Regions from separate parts of the Actinomadura sp. NAK00032 genome, predicted to be linked through region 1. Evidence: riboswitches for the same ligand, from Rfam matches in the RefSeq annotation. Region 1 holds a riboswitch; each other region holds the start of a gene.
The links. A riboswitch is a leader RNA that binds a small molecule or an ion and turns the genes downstream of it on or off. The one in region 1 is predicted to bind cobalamin.

Region 2: linked by a shared signal. The riboswitch ahead of HUT06_RS24845 (ABC transporter substrate-binding protein) and the one ahead of HUT06_RS41805 (ribonucleoside-diphosphate reductase subunit alpha) in region 1 are both predicted to bind cobalamin.
Region 3: linked by a shared signal. The riboswitch ahead of cobN (cobaltochelatase subunit CobN) and the one ahead of HUT06_RS41805 (ribonucleoside-diphosphate reductase subunit alpha) in region 1 are both predicted to bind cobalamin.
Region 4: linked by a shared signal. The riboswitch ahead of bluB (5,6-dimethylbenzimidazole synthase) and the one ahead of HUT06_RS41805 (ribonucleoside-diphosphate reductase subunit alpha) in region 1 are both predicted to bind cobalamin.

The regions. Positions count from the first base shown of each region.
Region 1 is NZ_CP054932.1:9,056,423-9,061,089, reverse strand. Features, by position in the region: gene HUT06_RS41825 (group II truncated hemoglobin) at 1-621, opposite strand, end outside; gene HUT06_RS41820 (copper resistance CopC family protein) at 718-1,272, opposite strand; gene HUT06_RS41815 (YcnI family protein) at 1,281-1,988, opposite strand; gene HUT06_RS41810 (hypothetical protein) at 2,066-2,722, opposite strand; cobalamin riboswitch at 2,884-3,028, shown strand; gene HUT06_RS41805 (ribonucleoside-diphosphate reductase subunit alpha) at 3,167-4,667, shown strand, end outside.
Region 2 is NZ_CP054932.1:5,328,749-5,333,415, reverse strand. Features, by position in the region: gene HUT06_RS24850 (iron ABC transporter permease) at 1-677, opposite strand, end outside; gene HUT06_RS24845 (ABC transporter substrate-binding protein) at 683-1,672, opposite strand; cobalamin riboswitch at 1,801-1,931, opposite strand; gene HUT06_RS24840 (iron ABC transporter permease) at 2,064-3,170, shown strand; gene HUT06_RS24835 (ABC transporter ATP-binding protein) at 3,178-3,957, shown strand; gene HUT06_RS24830 (ABC transporter substrate-binding protein) at 3,997-4,667, shown strand, end outside.
Region 3 is NZ_CP054932.1:5,721,718-5,726,384, forward strand. Features, by position in the region: gene cobN (cobaltochelatase subunit CobN) at 1-2,167, opposite strand, end outside; cobalamin riboswitch at 2,220-2,343, opposite strand; gene HUT06_RS26715 (precorrin-3B synthase) at 2,415-3,509, shown strand; gene HUT06_RS26720 (precorrin-8X methylmutase) at 3,506-4,126, shown strand; gene cobJ (precorrin-3B C(17)-methyltransferase) at 4,126-4,667, shown strand, end outside.
Region 4 is NZ_CP054932.1:1,327,053-1,331,719, reverse strand. Features, by position in the region: gene HUT06_RS06295 (glycosyltransferase 87 family protein) at 1-901, shown strand, start outside; gene bluB (5,6-dimethylbenzimidazole synthase) at 798-1,424, opposite strand; cobalamin riboswitch at 1,456-1,650, opposite strand; gene HUT06_RS06285 (NUDIX domain-containing protein) at 1,669-2,115, opposite strand; gene HUT06_RS06280 (TetR/AcrR family transcriptional regulator) at 2,112-2,735, opposite strand; gene HUT06_RS06275 (SDR family NAD(P)-dependent oxidoreductase) at 2,849-3,586, shown strand.

The DNA.
Region 1 (4,667 bases):
GGGGTCGTCGGGGAGGCCGACCTCGTCCGCCGCGTCCATCAGCAGGGACACCCAGCGGCGCCGCTGCGCCTCGGTGATGCCGCGCCGCAGGTGCTGCCGGACCATGTGGTGATAGCCGCCGCGCTCTCCGCTGTAGCGCTCCGGGCCGCGGAACACCTCGCTCAGCCAGATCGCCACCCACTTCGGGTGGTCCGGAGCCATGTGCTCGAAGAGCGGGAAGAGCAACTCGTCCTTGAGGACGTTCGTGTAGAAGACCTCGGTGAGGCGCTCGAACGCCTCGCTCCCGCCCGCCCAGTCGTACATCGTCGGGACCGACGACCCGGCGCCGGCCACCGGCGTCCGCTCGTAGTGCCGCATCTCCTCGATCTGCTGCACGTACGGCTTGATCTCGGCGAAGAAGGCGGGGAAGTGCTCGCCGCCGCGGAACCCCTTCATGTGGTCGTCGGCCGACGTCCAGCAGATGCGCAGGATGTAGGACGACGGCTCCTCGACGCAGCGCGACAGCTCGTAGTCGACGCACTGGGGCGCCGCGGCGAGCGGAACGGAGGCCCGCGCGTAGGCGGCCTCGAACTCGCCCGCGCGATCCGGTTCGATGCGGTAGCGGATGTACTCGACGATCACGGGGACCCCCAGGATGCTTCCGGTCGGATCATCAATGTAATCCTGTAATCATCCGACCGGAAGCAAAACGATCAATCCTGCGCCACCGGGGTCCGGTCAGTCCTGCGAGGGGGAGCGGCGGAGCCAGGCGACCGCGCCGCCCGCCGCCGCGATGACCAGCGCGATCAGGCCGATCCACAGCCAGCCGGACGAGCCGCCCGAGTCCTCGCCGGAGGCGGTCGCGGCCGGGCTGCTCGCCGGCGCGGGCGCCGCCGGGGCCGCCGACGCGGAACCGCCGGAACCGCCGGAGTCGCTTGGCGAGCCCTTCACCGTGAAGGTGTAGGTGCCGTCGACCGGGTGCCCGTCCGAGGAGACGACCCGCCAGCCCACCGTGTACTTGCCGTTCGGCAGCGTGCCGTTGACCGCCTGGGTGACCTTGTTGTCGACCGCCCGCGGCGACCCGGCCTGGTGCTGCGCGCCCGACGCGTCCGTCAGCACCACGCGTGGCAGCCGCACCGGGTCGGAGTAGGTCAGGACGATCTCGGTCGGCGCCGCGACCGTCGAGTCCTTCTCCGGGGTGGCGGACGTCAGCGCGGCGTGGGCGGAGGCCGGCGCCGCGGTCAGGGCCAGGACCGTCCCGGCGGCCAGCACGCCGGCCGCGATCCGTCGCATCGCCGTGATCATGCCCGGCTCCGGGCGCGGCTCAGGCCGTAGCCGCCGAGGCCGAGGCCGACGACGCCGACCGCGATGCCGATGCCGCCGAGGAGGCGGGCCGTCCCGTCCTCGGACGAGGCGGCGGCCTCGGCGGCGGGCTTCTTCTCGGCGGTCAGGCCGACCGTGGCGGCGCCGCCCTTCGGGGTGAGCTGGAGCGTCGGCGCCGGGTGCTCGGGTTCGGCGGCGCCCTCGGCCGGCGCCTCCTCCCACTTGACGACCTCGCCGTTGGAGTAGGTCTGGTCGGCCTTGAACATCAGCTGGTCCGTGTCGGTCGGGAGCGGCCCCATGGAGACGTCGAACTCCTCGAACCGACCGGCCTCGATCTTGCCGCCCGACCAGGTGATCGTGGTGACGGCCTCGGTCAGCTCGCCGCCGTGGGACTGGATCGGCTTCGGCAGCTTGGACTTCTCCGCCTTCACCGTCCAGCCCGGGGTCGGCCGGACGGACACCGACGCGAGCGGGTGGTCGACGGGCAGGTGCACGACGACCTTGGTCGTGGCGGCGTTGTCGCGCTCGTTCGGCACCCGGAACGAGACCTTGGCGTAGGAGCCCTGCTCGGCGCTCTTCGGGTTGGCGGTGACGTGCGCGGACGCGGCCGTGGCCGCCCCGAGCACCGAGAGGGCGGCGAGGGAGACGATGGCGCCGGCGCGGCGCGCGGGCACGGTGAAGGACATGCGGGAACTCCGTTCGAGTCGTACGGGAAGAGCCGGATGCGCCGTGGATCGGCGTCCGGTGACGTACGGCGCGCGCGTCAGATGTGCGCGAGCGCCCTCGAACGGAACGGGGGACCCCGCCGGACGACCTGGTGCCGCAGCGCGCGGTCGACGGCGGGGACGGCGGCCGGCGCCGGGGCGGGGACGGCCGGGCGCGGCGGCCCGGCCGGTTCGATGGTGAGCAGGGCGAGGAGCAGCCGGACGGGACGGTCGGCGGCCGCGGCGACCCGCCGGGCCATCGTCCACACGGACCGTTCGCCGCGCCGCAGCCACCAGGCGGCGACCAGCGCGGCGACGCAGTGCGCGAGCGTCATGGCCAGGCCGTTGCCGCCATGCGCGGCGGTGGCGCCGGGCATCGCGGCGGCGTCGGTCATGGCGGCGTGCATCGCCGGGGTGTGGCCCGCCATGGCGGGCATGGGGTGCGCGGCCGGATCGGCGGCTGCGCCCGTGAACAGCGTGTGCAGGGCGAACTGCCCGCCGAGGAGCCCGCCCAGGATCGTGCCGAGCGAGCGCTCATGGCCCGCCAGCATCAGCGTCACGCCGACGACCGCGCCGAACCCCATCGTCCCCGCCCAGAGCGGGACGGCCGCCCCGCCTGCGAGGACGTGCCCGAGCGCCGCCAGCGCGACGCACACGGTGGCGAACACCACCGCGCGTGCGGCGCGGAACAGGGGCTGCGGGGAACGCTCCGACATGACGGCACCATCGTGCCACCCCGGTCCGCGACCGTGTACCCGACCCCGGAAACCCACGGCGACACGCCCAACATCTTGGGGTTGCGCATTGATCGCAAACAAGATGTAGGGTTCAACCCCGTGCTGGTACGCCCCCGCCGCCCGGCGGCGGGGGCGTCGTGAGAGGGAACCCGGTGCGATTCCGGGACTGCCCCGCAGCGGTGAGCGGGAACGACCGCCGTCATGAGCACTGGGCCCGCCGGGCCCGGGAAGCGACGGCCAGTAGGACGTGCCTGACAGGTGCGCCGCCCGCGAGTCCGAAGACCTGCCCGCACGAGAAGGTCCGGGGGTCGTCCCCTCGGGCCGACACGTCCAGGCTTCGCGGGTGGGCCGGGGGCGGAGCGCGGCATGCCGTCGCGTCCCGTTCGCATGCCTCCGCGAGGCGGCTTGCGAGGGGAGAAGCACGTGACACAAGTGTTGGCCGACGCACCGGCGGCCGGGGGCATCGCCGGGGAGGTCGAGGCCGCCTGCGCCGGGGTACCGGATGTGGCGGCGGGGCGCGTGCTGGCCGCCGTCCGGTCCGGCGACGGGCTGGACACGGCGGCGCTGCGGGATCTCGCGATCGCCGAGGCCGCCGCCCTGGTGGCCGCCGAACCCGGCTACTCGAAGGTCGCCGCGCGGCTGCTCGGCGCCCGGATCCGGGACGAGGCGGCGTCCGCCGGCGTCACGGCGTTCGCCGAGTCGGTCGCCGCCGGGCACCGGGAGGGCCTGCTGGCGGACGGTCCGGCCGCGTTCGTCGCCGCCAACGCCGCCGCACTCGACGCGCTCATCGACGACGGCGCCGACGACCGGTTCGAGTACTTCGGGCTCCGCACCCTCTACGACCGGTATCTGCTGAGGCATCCGCGTTCGCGGCTCGTCCTGGAGCGTCCGCAGCACTTCCTGCTGCGCGTGGCATGCGGCCTCGCCGACACGGTGGACGAGGCGGCGGACCTGTACGGCCTGCTCAGCACGCTGTCGTACCTGCCCAGCTCGCCGACCCTGTTCAACTCGGCCGCGCGCCGCCCGCAGCTGTCGTCGTGCTTCCTGCTCGACTCGCCGCGCGACGAGCTGGAGGCGATCTACGAGCGGTACGGGCAGGTCGCGCGGCTCAGCAAGTACGCGGGCGGCATCGGCATCTCGTGGACGAAGGTGCGCTCGCGGGGCTCGCTGATCCGCGGCACGAACGGGCACTCCAACGGCATCGTCCCGTGGCTGCGCACGCTGGACTCGTCCGTCGCCGCCGTCAACCAGGGCGGCCGCCGCAAGGGCGCCGCCTGCGTCTACCTGGAGCCGTGGCACGCCGACGTCGAGGAGTTCCTCGAACTGCGCGACAACACGGGCGAGGACGCGCGCCGCACCCACAACCTGAACCTCGCCAACTGGATCCCGGACGAGTTCATGCGCCGCGTCGAGGACGACGCGCCCTGGTCGCTGTTCGACCCGAAGGAGGTCCCCGAGTTGGCCGACCTCTGGGGGGACGAGTTCGACGCGGCGTACCGGGCGGCGGAGCGGGACGGACGGTTCGTCCGGCAGGTCCCGGCCCGCAAGCTGTACGGGCGCATGATGCGCACCCTCGCGGAGACGGGCAACGGATGGATGACGTTCAAGGACGCCGCCAACCGCGCCTGCAACCAGACCGCCGAGCCCGGCGAGCCGCCCGTGGAGGGGCGACCCTCCACACCACCCGAAAAGAGGGTCGTCCACCTCTCCAACCTGTGCACAGAGATCCTTGAGGTGACCAGCGATGGCGAGGCCGCCGTCTGCAACCTCGGATCGGTGAATCTGGCCGCGCACGTGACGCCCGCCGGGGTCGACTGGGAGCGGCTTCGTTCAACGGTCCGCACCGCCGTCCGCTTCTTGGACCGCACCATCGACAGGGGCTTCTACCCCACGCCGGAGGCGGAGAAGGCCAACCGCAAGTGGC
Region 2 (4,667 bases), 3.7 Mb from region 1:
GCCGGGATCCACAGGACGGTCCAGGTGGTGCCGGCCAGCCCGCCGAGCGTCCAGCGCAGCGCCGCCTCGGCGCCGCGCGGGTCGTCGGACGTGATGATCAGGTAGCTGGCGACCGCCGACAGCACCTCGGCGGTCGCGACGCCGGCCAGCACCAGCCGCAGGGTGGGCATCCGCCCGCCGGAGCGGGCCAGGAAGTACACCAGGACCAGCGCGAGCAGCGCGCCGCCGAACGCGGCCAGCGGCAGCGAGAACATCCCGAACCAGGCCGCGTGCAGCACCACGACCATGACCGCCCCGACCGTCGCGCCGGACGACACCCCGAGCAGCATCGGGTCGGCGAGCGGGTTGCGCACCAGCGCCTGCAGCGCCATCCCGCACACCGACAGGCCCGCGCCGACCACCCCGCACAGCAGCACGCGGGGGAGCCGGACGTCCAGCACGATCGTCTCGCGGACGGGCGGCCAGTCCGGGGCGGCCAGCGCCGGATGCAGGCGGTGCAGCAGGATGCCCCAGACCTGCTCGGGCGGCAGCCGGACCGAGCCCGCCGAGATCCCCGCCGTGGCCGCCGCCAGCACCAGCGCACCCAGCAGCGCCAGGACCAGCGGGTAGGGGAGCCGGCGGCGCGGAGCGGGCGCGGCCGCCGCCGTCCGGGCGCCGGAGCCGCGGGCTTCGGTCACGCCGGTCACGCGAAGCGGTCCGGGTGCAGTTGCCGGGCCAGCGAGGCCACCGCGTCCGCGACCCTCACGCCGGTCACCGTGGACGACAGCGGCAGCACCGCGAACCGCCGGTCCCTGATGGCGGGGACGTCCTTGAGCGCGGGATTGCTCAGCAGGAACTTCTTCTTGTCCTCGGCGGACTGCTCGCCGTAGTCGTAGATGAGGACGACGTCCGGTGCGCGCTCGGCGAACTGCTCGAAGGAGACGTTCCCGTAGGGCTTGTCCACGTCGGCGAACAGGTTGGTCCCGCCCGCCAGCCGGATCATCTCGTTGCCGATCCCGGCGCCGCCCGCGGTGAAGGCGGTCTTGTCCCCGCTGTCGTAGACGGCCACCTTGACCGGCGCGGCGCCCGACAGCGCGCGCTTCACCCCGTCCAGGACGGCGCGCATCAAGGCGATCCGCCGCTCGGCCCGGTCCGGGACACCGAAGACCTCGGCGACGGCCCGGATCTCCTCCTCGGCGGTGGCCGCGGTCACCGGCCCCGCCGGGCATTCCTCGATGTTGAGACGGGTGTCGATGCCCGCCTTCCGCAACGCGGCCCGGCCGCGGCCCGCCTTCTCGTCGAAGGCGCTCTTCCAGCCCCCGTACACGAAGTCGGGCTCGGCCGCCAGCAGCGTCTCGAACGAGGGGTACTCCCTGGAGATGACCTTCACCCGGTCGTAGGCCCGCCGGAACTCCGGCAGCACCTCGTCGTCCAGGTAGCCGGTCCCCACCATCGACTTCTCCAGGCCGAGCGCCAGCATCACCTCGGTCGCGTGCTGGTTGAGCGAGACCGCCCGCCGCGGCGGCCGCTGGTACGTGGTCGTCACCCCGCAGTTGGCGACCGTCACCGGGAACCCGTCCGGCGGCGAACCGGACGTCCCGCCCGTGACGCGCTCCGCGCCGCCGCAGCCGGCCGACAGCAGCACGAGCATCGCCAGGACGGCCAGCGCCCGCCCGCCGCGCACGCCGGTCACCAAGAGCGCCTTCGAGCGTGAGATGTGCGCCGCCGTCCGGCGCGGTGCCGGGCATGCCGAACCCATGGGCATACAGCCCCTCCTCTCTGGGGAGATCCGCCCCAGTCCGATCGAGGAGGCGACCGCGTGAGTCTCCTGGCTCTCGGGTCAACGCTCGTCCCGGCCTTCCCACCCGCGTGCGCGGGCAGTGGCATGGTTCGGGATCCGCTCGCCGATCACAGTGGCGGGACCGCGCCGGATTCGCACCGGCTTCCTCGTTCCGCCGTCGCCTACTCCGCACATCGTGACACATCCGGCAGGTGAGCGCCGCGTCACATGATGATCTCCCTTGACAGGACACTCCTGCATGTCATTAGTTACTGCATATAGCTCGCAATAACTGAGGGGATGCATGGTCTCGTCATCGGCGGTCCCGTCCGTCGCGCTGCCGGACTCCGGCGGCGACGACCTGGGGGCGTCCTCCCGGCGGCGCCGGTACCTGCTGCTCCTGCTCGGGCTCGTGGCGGTCCTGCTCGCCACGGTCGTCGCCGCGGTCGCGATGGGCGCGGTGGCGGTGCCGCCCACGACCGTCCTCGACGTGGTCGGCCACCACCTGGTCGGCAGCCCGGCCGAGGTCACCTGGCGTCCGGCGCACGACTCGATCGTGTGGCGGGTCCGGTTGCCGCGCGTGCTGCTGGGGGCGGCGGTCGGCGCCGGGCTCGCCGTCACCGGCATGGCGCTGCAGGCGATGGTGCGCAACATGCTCGCCGACCCGTACCTGCTGGGCGTCAACTCCGGCGGCTCGGCGGGCGCGGCCGCCGCGATCCTGTTCGGGTTCGGCGCGGGGTGGGGCGAGCACGCGCTGCAGATCGCCGCGTTCCTGGGCGCGCTGGCCGCGTCGCTGCTGGTGTTCGTGATCGCCCGGACGGCCGGGCGGATCACCTCGACCCGGCTGCTGATGACCGGGGTGGCCGTCGGGTACGCGCTCTACGCGCTGACCAGCTTCCTGATCTTCGCGTCCGATTCGGCCGAGGGGTCGCGGTCGGTGCTGTTCTGGCTGCTGGGCACGCTGGCACTCGCGCACTGGTCGGCGCCCCTGTTCGTGGTCGTGGCGGCAGTCGTGCTGGTGACCGTCCTGCTCACGCTGTGGGGACGCCGGCTGGACGCGCTCGCGATCGGCGACGAGACCGCGCACACCCTGGGCGTCTCGCCGGCGGGGTTCCGCCTGGTGCTGCTGGTCCTGGTGTCCCTGGCGGTGGGGGTGCTGGTGGCCTCCTCGGGCAGCATCGGCTTCGTCGGGCTGGTGATCCCGCATCTGGCCCGGCGCGTCGTGGGGGCCACGCACCGCCGGGCCGTGCCCGTCGCCGCGCTCATCGGCGCGACGTTCCTGCTGTGGGCCGACCTGGCCGCACGCATGGTCCTCAGCCCGCAGGAACTGCCGATCGGCATCATCACCGCGCTGGTCGGCGCGCCGTTCCTGCTCATCCTGGTCCGCCGCCCGCACGCCGGAAGCGAGTGAGACAGCCATGATCGAAGGACGCGGGCTCAGCTACGCCTACGGCGCGGCGACCGTGGTGCGCGACGTCGACGTGCGGGCCGGGACCGGCCGGATCCTCGGGCTGCTCGGCCCCAACGGCAGCGGCAAGACGACGGTGGTCCGGATGCTCACCGGGATCGTGCCGCCCCGCAGCGGGCAGGTCCTGATCGACGGGCGCCCGCTGGACTCCCTGCCCCACCGCGAACTCGCCCGGCGGGTCGCCGTCGTGCTGCAGGAGTCGGCGGGCGACCTGCCGCTGACCGTGGCCGACATGGTCATGCTCGGCCGGGCGCCGCACCAGTCGACGTTCTCCCGCAACGGCGCCGGCGACCACCGGATCGCGGCGGCCGCGCTGCGCAGGGTCGGCGCCCGGCACCTGGCGGACCGGGTCTTCGTCCGGCTGTCCGGCGGCGAGAAACAGCGCGTGATGATCGCCCGCGCGCTGGCGCAGCAGCCCGCGCACCTGGTGCTCGACGAGCCGACCAACCACCTCGACATCCGGTTCCAGCACGAGCTGCTCACCATGATCCGCGGGCTCGGCATCACCACGGTCATCGTGCTCCACGACCTCAACCTGGCCGCCCGCTACTGCGACGACGTCCTCGTCCTCCAGCGGGGCGGCGTCGTCGCGCACGGCCCGTGCGCCGACGTGCTGACGCCCGGACTCCTCGAAGGCGTCTACGGCGTCGGTGTCGAGCGCTTGGAGACCTCCCGCGGCATCCAGTTCCTCTTCCACCCGCTCGACGCCGCGCCCGCGAGCACCGGCTGACCGGACGCCGGACGACCACCGCAAGGAGCGATGCGCCAGATGAAGCGATACCTCGCCTGGTTCGGGGCCGGGCTGCTGGCCGCCGCGCTGGCCGGATGCGGCCCGGCGGGCCGAGAGGCGGGCGGCCAGAGCGGTACGACGGTGCGCTACCCCCTCACCGTCGAGAACTGCGGGGTGGACGTCAGGGTGGGCGAGGCGCCCTCCCGCGCCATGATCGTCAACAGCGCCCCGCTGCAGTACCTGTCCTCGCTCGGCGTGCTGGACCGGCTGGGCTCGCGCGCCGGGAAGTTCCCCCCGGAGTACTACTCCGAGCAGACCCTCGCGGCGGTCGGCAGGGTGCCGTCCCTCACCGACCGGCTCGGCTCCGACGGGCACCTGAAGATCTCCACCGAGGCGATCATCGCCCGGGAGCCCGACCTGCTGCTCGGCCTGCCGGAGGGCGTCACGCGGGAGTCGCTCGCCGCGGCCGGGATCCCCGTGCTCCTCGAACCGAGCTTCTGCCCGGACGGCATCAAGGACCCCGGCTACGAGACGATCTTCAGCCAGATGCGGCTGTACGGCGAGGTCTTCGACCGGCGGGCCCGGGCCGAGCAGGCGGTGGCGGACCTGCGGAAGCGCATCAAGACCGTCGAAGCGGGACTGACCGGCCGGCAGGGCCGCAAGGTGGCGGTCCTGTGGCCCTACCGGGGCGAGGGGACCGTCGGGGCCTA
Region 3 (4,667 bases), 3.3 Mb from region 1:
CGGTCTCGGCGGCGTCCACGGCGGCGAGGGCCTCGGTGCCGTCCTCGGTCAGGCCGAGCGCCTCGCGCAGGCCGGGCAGGGTCTCGCGTCCCGACCACATCTGCCGGGCGCGGAGCATCGCCAGCACCAGGTCGACGCGGGCCGCGCCCTCCGGCGCCTGCCCGAGGACGTGCAGGCCGTCGCGGATCTGCGCGTCCTTCACCTCGCACAGCCAGCCGTCGACGTGCAGGAGGAAGTCGTCGAACTCGGTGTCGTGCGGGCGGTCGTCCAGGCCGAGGTCGTGGTCGAGTTTCGCGGCCTGGATCAGCGTCCAGATCTGGGCGCGGATCGCGGGCAGCTTCGCCGGGTCCATCGCGGCGATCGCCGCGTGCTCGTCCAGGAGCTGTTCGAGGCGGGCGATGTCGCCGTAGGTCTCGGCGCGGGCCATCGGCGGGACCATGTGGTCGACGAGGACGGCGTGCGCGCGGCGCTTGGCCTGCGTCCCCTCCCCCGGGTCGTTGACGAGGAACGGGTAGATCAGCGGGACGTCGCCGAGCGCGGCGTCGGTGCCGCACCGCGCCGACATGCCCGCCGCCTTGCCCGGCAGCCATTCCAGGTTGCCGTGCTTGCCGACGTGGACGATGGCGTGCGCGCCGAACTCGTCCGACAGCCACCGGTAGGCGGCCAGGTAGTGGTGGCTGGGCGGCAGGTCGGGGTCGTGGTAGATCGCGATGGGGTTCTGCCCGAAGCCGCGCGGCGGCTGCACCATGACGACGACGTTCCCGGCGCGGAGCGCGGCGAGGACGATGTCGCCGTCCTGCACGAACAGCTGCCCGGGAGGCGGCCCCCAGTGCAGCTCCATCTCGCCGCGCAGTTCCTCGGGGAGCGTCCGGTACCAGCGCTCGTAGGACGCGCCGGAGATCCGGACGGGGTTGCCCGCGAGCTGCTCCTCGGTGAGCCAGTCCTCGTCCTGGCCGCCGGCGGCGATGAGCGCGTGGATGAGCGCGTCGCCGTCCAGGCCCGCGGCGTCGTCGCCGACGCCGGGGAAGCCTCCGCCCAGGTCGTGGCCCTCGTCGCGGAGGCGGGCCAGCAGCCGGACGGTGCTCGCCGGGGTGTCGAGCCCGACGGCGTTCCCGACGCGGGAGTGCTTGGTCGGGTACGCCGACAGCATCACCGCGACGCGGCGCTCGGCGGGCGGGGTGTGCCGCAGGCGGCCGTGCCGGACGGCGATCCCCGCGACGCGCGCCGCCCGCTCCGGGTCGGCCCGGTAGACGGTGAGGCCGTCCTCGTCGATCTCCTTGAACGAGAACGGGACGGTGATGATCCGGCCGTCGAACTCGGGGATCGCGACCTGCGACGCGGCGTCCAGCGGGGACAGGCCGTCGTCGCTGTCCTCCCAGGCGGCGCGGCTGGTGGTGAGGCAGAGGCCCTGCAGGATCGGGACGTCGAGCGCGGCGAGGGCGCCGACGTCCCACGCCTCGTCGTCGCCGCCCGCCCCGGCGGTCGCGGGCCTGGACCCGCCCGCCGCGAGGACGGTCACGACCAGCGCGTCCGCCCGGCGGAGGGTGTCGAGCAGCGCGGGCTCGGCGGTGCGCAGGGACGAGCAGAAGACGGGCATGGCCTGCCCGCCCGCGTCCTCGACGGCCGCGCACAGCGCCTCGGCGAACGCGGTGTTCCCGGCCATGTGGTGGGCGCGGTAGTAGAGCACGCCGACGACGGGGCCCTCGGTGGTGCGGGGCTCGCGTTCGAGCCGCCCCCACGTCGGCGTCGCGGCCGGGGGCGCGAACCCGCGCCCGGTCAGCAGCACGGTGTCGGACAGGAACGCGTGCAGCTCGGCGAGGTTGGCGGGCCCGCCGTGCGCGAGGTAGGCGTGGGCCTCGGCGCACACGCCGGCGGCGACCCCGCCGCGGAGCCGGGACAGCTCCATCAGCTCGGCGTCGGGGGCCTGCTCGCCGCCGAGGACCACCACCGGGCGGGGGCCGGCGAGGAGCGCGTCGAGCCCGTCCTCCCAAACGCGCCGCCCGCCGAGCAGCCGGACCACGACGAGGCCCGTGCCCTCGGTCAGTGCGGGCAGGTCGGCGGCGGTGAGCCGGGCGGGATTGCCGAGCCGGTAGCCGGCGCCGGACGCGCGGGCGCTCAGCAGATCGGTGTCGGACGTCGACAGCAGCAGCACGGTGCCAGCGGACACGGCCGTTCCTCCCCTGGGGTCCTCGCCCCGGTAGCGGGTGTCGCGACGGCAGGAGTCTCCTGGCTCCCGGATCGATGCTCGCCCCGGCCTTCCCGTCCGTGCGGACAGTGGCCTCAAGCGGGGTTCGCTCCCCGGTCACAGTGGCGGGACCGCGCCGGATTCACACCGGCTTCCTCCCATTGCCATCGCCTGGGGAGAACAGTACGGCAGCGCGGCCCGCCCGCAAAGTGTGGTTAACATCCTCCCCGTGCCGATTGTCAGACCGCACGCCGACGCGTGCCCCGGTGCGCTGCGCACCCACAACGCCGCCGACGGGCCGCTGGCGCGTGTCCGGGTGCCGGGCGGCGCGGTGTCGTCCGCGCAGCTCGAAGTGCTCGGCGCCGCCGCCCGCGAGCTGGGCCGCGACGTGATCGAACTCACCTCGCGCGGCAATCTGCAGCTGCGCGGCGTCCGCGATCCGGCGGCGCTCGCGGCGCGCCTGGAGGCGGCGGGGCTGCTGCCGTCGCCGTCCCACGAGCGGGTGCGCAACATCGTCGCGTCCCCGCTCGGCGGGCGCGGCCGGCACGGCGTCCTGGCGACGGATCCGCTGGTCGCGGCCCTCGACCGGGCGCTGTGCGCGAACCCGCGGCTGGCCGGCCTGCCGGGCCGCTTCCTGTTCGCGCTGGACGACGGCACCGGCGACGCGGCCGCCGTGGACGCCGACCTGACCTTCGCGCCGGACGGCCTCCGCGTCGCCGGGGCACGGGTCTCCGTTCCCGCCGGTGACGCGGTCGCGACGCTGGTCGCGGCCGCGGCGGCGTTCCTCGACGTCCGGGGGGACGCGTGGCGGGTCTCGGAGGTCCCGGACGGGGCGCGGCTCGTCGCCGGACGGCTCGGCGCGAGTGCGGAGGAACCCGGCGCGCCCCCTGAGCCCCGGCCCCCGTACGCCGGGATCGTCCGGCAGCGGGACGGGCTCGTCGCGCTGGAGGTCGTGCCGCCGCTCGGTCGGCTGTCGGGCGCGCGGGCCGAGGCTCTCGCCGGGTCCTCGGGCAGCGTGCGGGTCACGCCGTGGCGGAGCGTCGTGCTGCGGGATCTGACTTCCGGCGAGGCCGGCGAGGTCGCGGCGGTGCTCGCGGCGGCGGGGTTCGCGGTCGACGCCGCGTCGCCGTGGGTCGGGGTCACCGCCTGCACCGGGAGCCCCGGCTGCGCGAAGTCGCGCGGCGACGTGCTGGGCGAGGCGCGGCGGTGGGTCGCCGGGCTGGAGCGCGCACCCGAGACGCCCGTCCACTGGGCGGGATGCGAGCGGCGCTGCGGGACGCCCCGCGGCCCGGTCGTGCTGAGGATGCCTGAGGAGCAGCGGTGATGGACTATGTCCGGGACGGCGCCGAGATCTACCGGCGGTCCTTCGCGACGATCCGCGCGGAGGCCGACCTGTCGGGCCTGCCGGACGACGTCGCGCGCGTCGCGGTGCGGATGATCCACGCCTGCGGGATGACCGACCTCGTCCGGGATCTGGGCTGGTCGCCGGGGGTCGTGGCGCGGGCGCGGGCGGCGCTGCTGGACGGCGCGCCGGTCCTGTGCGACGCGCGGATGGTCGCGTCCGGTATCACGCGCGCGCGGCTGCCGGCGGGCAACGACGTGGTGTGCGCGCTGGGCGAGCCGGAGGTGCCCGCGCTGGCGGAGCGGCTCGGCACCACGCGCAGCGCGGCGGCCCTCGACCTGTGGCTGGACCGGCTCGAGGGGTCGGTCGTGGCGATCGGCAACGCGCCGACCGCGCTGTTCCGGCTGCTGGAGCTGGTGGCGGCGGGCGCGGGGCGTCCGGCGGCGGTGCTCGGGATCCCGGTCGGGTTCATCGGCGCGGCCGAGTCGAAGGAGGCGCTCGCCGCGAGCGGGCTCGACCACCTGGTGGTGCGCGGGCGGCGCGGCGGCAGCGCGATGACGGCGGCGGCGGTCAACGCCGTCGCCAGTGAGGCGGAGTGATGGCGGGACGGCTGTTCGGCGTGGGCGTCGGCCCCGGCGATCCGGAGCTGGTCACGGTCAAGGCGGCGCGGCTGATCGGCGAGGCGGACGTGGTCGCCTTCCACTGCGCGCGGCACGGCCGCAGCATCGCCCGGTCGGCCGCCGAACCGTACCTGCGGGACGGCCGGATCGAGGAGCAGCTCGTCTACCCGGTGACCACGGAGGCGACCGCCCATCCGGGCGGCTACCAGGGCGCGCTCGACGAGTTCTACGCCGACTGCGCCGCCCGGCTCTCCGCGCACCTGGACGCGGGCCGGACGGTCGTGGTGCTGAGCGAGGGCGACCCGCTGTTCTACGGGTCCTACATGCACCTGCACAAGCGCCTCGCGCCGCACTACCCGGCCGAGGTGGTGCCCGGCGTGACGTCGGTGAGCGCGGCGTCGGCGGCGGCCGGGCGGCCGCTGGCGGAGCGGGAGGAGACGCTGACGGTCCTGCCCGGGACGCTGCCCGGCGACGAGCTGGCCGAGCGGCTGCGCGGGACGGACGCGGCGGCCGTGCTCAA
Region 4 (4,667 bases), 7.7 Mb from region 1:
GGCTCTGAGACTGACCGGCCGGCGGGCTCCTCTCATCGCGGTCGTAGCGGCCGGCCTCCTATTGGAACCGGTCTACCACTCGTTCTTCCTGGGCCAGGTCAACCTCTTCCTGCTGGCCCTGGTCCTGGCCGACATGCACCGCGCCGCCCAGGGCCGCCCCGCCGGAATCGCCATCGGCATCGCGACCGCGATCAAACTGACCCCGGCCGTCTTCGTCGTCCTGCTCCTGCTGACAAGGCGCACGAGAGACGCCGTGACCGCGACGGCGACCTTCGCCGCCTGCACCCTGCTCGCCTACGCCATCGCCCCGGAAGCGTCCCGCGTCTATTGGCTGGACACTTTCTACGACACGTCCCGCGTGGGCGTCCCGTACATCAGCAATCAATCCCCTTACGGCACGCTGACCCGCATATTGCGCGGGACGGCCGAAGTAGGCGACTGGTACACCGCCATCCCCCTGACGATCGGCGCGATCGGCCTGGCGATCGCCGTCCTATGGGCCAGGCGGGGCGACTGGCTGGCCGCAACGGCGGTAACAGGGGCCACCGGCCTACTGGTCTCCCCCATCTCCTGGGCGCACCACTGGGTATGGATCGTCCCGGCCCTGGCGGTACTCCTCAGAAACGGCAACCGCAAAACCGCCCTGGCCGCCTACGTCCTCTTCGCGCTCTCACCCCTCTGGTGGACGCCCCACAACGGCCACCCGCTCCAATACGGCTTCCACATCTTCCTGACCCCGATCGCCAACTGCTACCTGCTGGCCGGCATGGCCTTCCTGGCCCACATGGCGATCCGCCTCAAGACCGCCCCGCCCACCGGTCAAGGTGAACAGCGGCGTCCAGTGCCCGCCGCTGCCGCCACCCGTGCCGTTCGAGATCCGGAGCGGGTTGCAGACGGCTGACCGGCCCAAGACACAGCCAGGCGACCGGACGAACGTCCACCGGAATGCCGAGCAACTCACGCAGATAGGCCTCCCGGTAGAACGACACCCACCCCACGCCGAGGCCCTCCGCCGTAGCGGCCAGCCACAGGTTCTGAATGGCCAGGCAGACCGAGTACAGCCCCGCGTCCGCGATCGCGTGCCGTCCCAGAACCGCAGGCCCGCCCCGAGCGGCGTCGTAAGTGACCACAACGGAAAGGGAAGACTCCAGAACCCCATCAATCTTGATCTTCGCGAACCGCTCAGCGGCGTCCCCACGCAGACCGCGAGCGAATACGGCCCGCTCCCCCTCGACATGCTCATGAAAGGCACGCCGAAGCCGGGCATCCCTCACCAGAATGAAATCCCAGGGCTGCGACAGCCCCACGCTCGGCGCGGCATGCGCCGCCGCGAGCACCCGGTCGAGAACGTCCCGGGCAATGGGCGCACCGGTGAACTCGGCACGCACATCGCGGCGGCGGTGGATGACGTCGTAAAGCTCCATGGCAGGCTCCCGCTGCGTCGGGCCGCCACAGGGCGGCCGCGTGGAGCGGGGCCGGTCTTCGGACTCCCGGATCGACGCCGGCCGCCCGCCTTCCCAGCCTTCCGGCCAGTGGCCGCGCAAACGCGCGTGGACGGCAGCTCCCCGGTCACCGCGGCGGGCCCGTGCCGGATTCACACCGGCTTCCCGATTCTCCCCACGAAGGGGCACCCCGCATCAGTTCATGCCACCGGCGACCCTACCGCCGTCAACGCTCACGACCGAAGGCCGGGTCGATGAGCCCCAGCCAAGCCCCCTGGTCGTCCGCGAGCGGCCGCACCAACGGCAACGCCACGAACCGGCACGCAAACCTCAACCCCGCATCGCCGCCATCACCGTCCACCACGTGCTCCCACGCATCCGCCACGGACGCCCCCGCGACAAGATGAAAAAACGACGTCTTGCGAGGCTCGCCAGTGCAAGGATGCGGCTTCTCCTCAACAGCAACACGCCGAACAACCGAGACATCGCCAAGCCCCGTCTCCTCAAAAACCTCCCGCAGAACGGCACGCACCAGATCTTCGCCGCCCCTCACACCACCCGCAGGCACCTGAGTCCCCGCGTCCGGCATGCCGACGTGGTCGAAGACGAGCAGCTCAGGACCGGAGCCGTACCTGACCACATAAGCGGCGACACGAATCCTGGGCGGACTCAAACGCCGGGACCAAGCGACAGCCGCCCCGGCGGCGGGTAGGGCAGGTCCGGCCGCGAGCCGGCGGAAAGCCCGTCGAGGGCCAGTTCGAGATAACGCCGCCAGGCCTGCGGCTCATGGTCCAGCAGCGGCGCCGCCGTGTGCTGGATGCCGGTCAGCAGCAGGACCACATCGGTGCCGGTGACGTCCGGCCGCACGGCCCCCTGCCGCCGGGCACGGTCGGTGATCTCCTCCGCGACGTCGCGCAGCCGCTGGATCGCCTCCCGCACCTGCTCGCTCTGCAGCGACGGACGGCCGACGACCTCGCAGAACGCCCGGTCCCTGACGAAGATCTCCACCCCGGCGGCCATGAACTCCCGCAGCGCCCGCCCGGCATCGTCGTCCTCCAGCAGCGCGGTCCCGGTGCTCTCCAGCTCGTCCAGCATGCCGAGCATGATCGCCGCGAGCAGATCGGCCTTGGAGGAGAAGTGCCGGAAGACCGTGCCCTTGCCCACCCCGGCGCACTCCGCGATCTCCCCGATGGACACCTCGACCCCGCGCTCGGCGAACGTCCGGGCCGCGGCGTCCAGCAGCAGCCGCCGATTGCGCACCGCGTCACTGCGCGACGGGACGGTTCTGGCCATGTGCCGCTCCTTCCTCCAGCGCCCACTCTATCTAAGGTGACCAATCGGTCCGCTTATGAGCTAGGCTAAGGTGACCACCCGGTCCGCTTAGGTGGGCCACGAAAGGACACGACATGAACGACACGCTCGCCGGAAAGGTCATCCTGGTCACCGGAGCGTCCTCGGGCATTGGCGAGGCGACCGCACTGGCCCTGTCCACCGCCGGCGCGAGCCTGGCCGCCGGCGCCCGCCGAGCCGACCGCCTGACGGCCCTGGCGGACAAGGCACCGGGCGAGGTGCTCCCCCTCGACCTGGACGTGACGGACCAACGGTCAGTGCAGGCCGCGGTCGCCGCGACCGTCGAACACTTCGGCGGCCTGGACGTCCTGGTGAACAACGCCGGGGTGATGCTCAGCGGCCCGATCGCGGGCGCCGACACCACCGAATGGACCCGCATGGTCGAAACGAACCTGCTCGGCTCGATGTACGCGGTCCACGCGGCCCTGCCGCACCTCCTGGAGAGCAAGGGCACCGTCCTCCAGGTCTCCTCGACGTCAGGACGGATCGCATCAGCGGGCGGCGGCGTCTACGCCGCGACGAAGTTCGGCGTCAACGCCTTCTCCGAGGCACTCCGGCAGGAAGTCACCACCCAGGGCGTGCGCGTGGTCCTGGTGGAACCGGGCTTCGTCTCCACCGAACTGGCCGACCACATCTCCGACCCGGCAAGCCGAGCAACCGCCCAGCAGATGGCCTCGGCCATGCGCACACTCCAACCCGAAGACATAGCCAACGCCGTCGTGTACGCACTCACGCAGCCTGAACACGTCGCGGTCAACGAGATCCTCATCCGCCCAACCGACCAGACCCAATAACAGCCCACCCCACCACCCCGCCGACCGCATGAACGGCCTCCGACCAAGGCAGCAGGAACCAAACTGGTGGGACGGACCCTGTCGGCGGGGCAACCGGCGCCGCGCGTCCCTACGGGAGCCCCGCGATGCCCCAGCACGGCGGACACCCAGGCAACTGATCGTGTCCATCAAAGACAGAAACGCAATACACGGGCTCCAGCAACCACCGGCCGCCTCGCTCCGCAAACGTCGCCGACATTCAGCAACGGCGGCGGACAACCGGGGTGGGTCTTCAGGGCCGTGCCGGCAGGACGCCGGCGCAGGCCTGGCCGATCACGTGCCTTCTAGGACGAGCGCGGTGGGCGGCCAGGGCGGGCGCGTCTCCGGGCTTGTGGTGGGGCGTCCGCGTGTGGGGGTGTGGACGCGGGCCTGGCGCGTGGCCTCCCCCAGTACAGCGGGTGATTAGAGTGCCGCTGTGGCGAGCAGACGCAGGGTCCGCCGCTCGGTGGTGGGCAGAGCGGTCTACGGCTGGTGTTTCGCGCATCGGCACGACCGGGCGCGAGGCTACCCCGGGTGCAGCAGCACGGTGACGCTGTGGCGCCGAGGAGAGTCGGGCCGTCTACGTCTGGTGTTCAGGCCGCAACACGACCGGGTCATCGCTGATGGTCACTTCGATGAGGGCGCGGCGATGCGCCTACCGGACCGGGCGTATCTGAACCTCCACAAGCCCAGCACCGTTCGTGCACTGATGGAGGAGGCCATAGCCAGTGGGCTGTGGCCCACTGTCGGAACAGTCGAAGTGGACGGTTGGGCCCTGTTCGACGCCGTGACGCCAGACGCTGAACACCGCTAACTCCCCCGGACGAGCCCTAACTGGATGGACGGTCGCACGCCCGTGCCGTTGGGACGACGACGACCGAGCGTCGGCCTGCTGATCTTGTGACCCGGGAGCGCCGTGGGCGGTCGGGGTGAGCGTCTCCTGACCCGTGGTGGTGGTTGGAGGGGCCGCGTCCGAGAGCCTGGGGTTCTGGGCTTGCGGTGCGGTCACACCGCCTTCGGCCAGCATGGTCCTCGGCCAGTCTGAGTGGATAGGGCCCGGCCA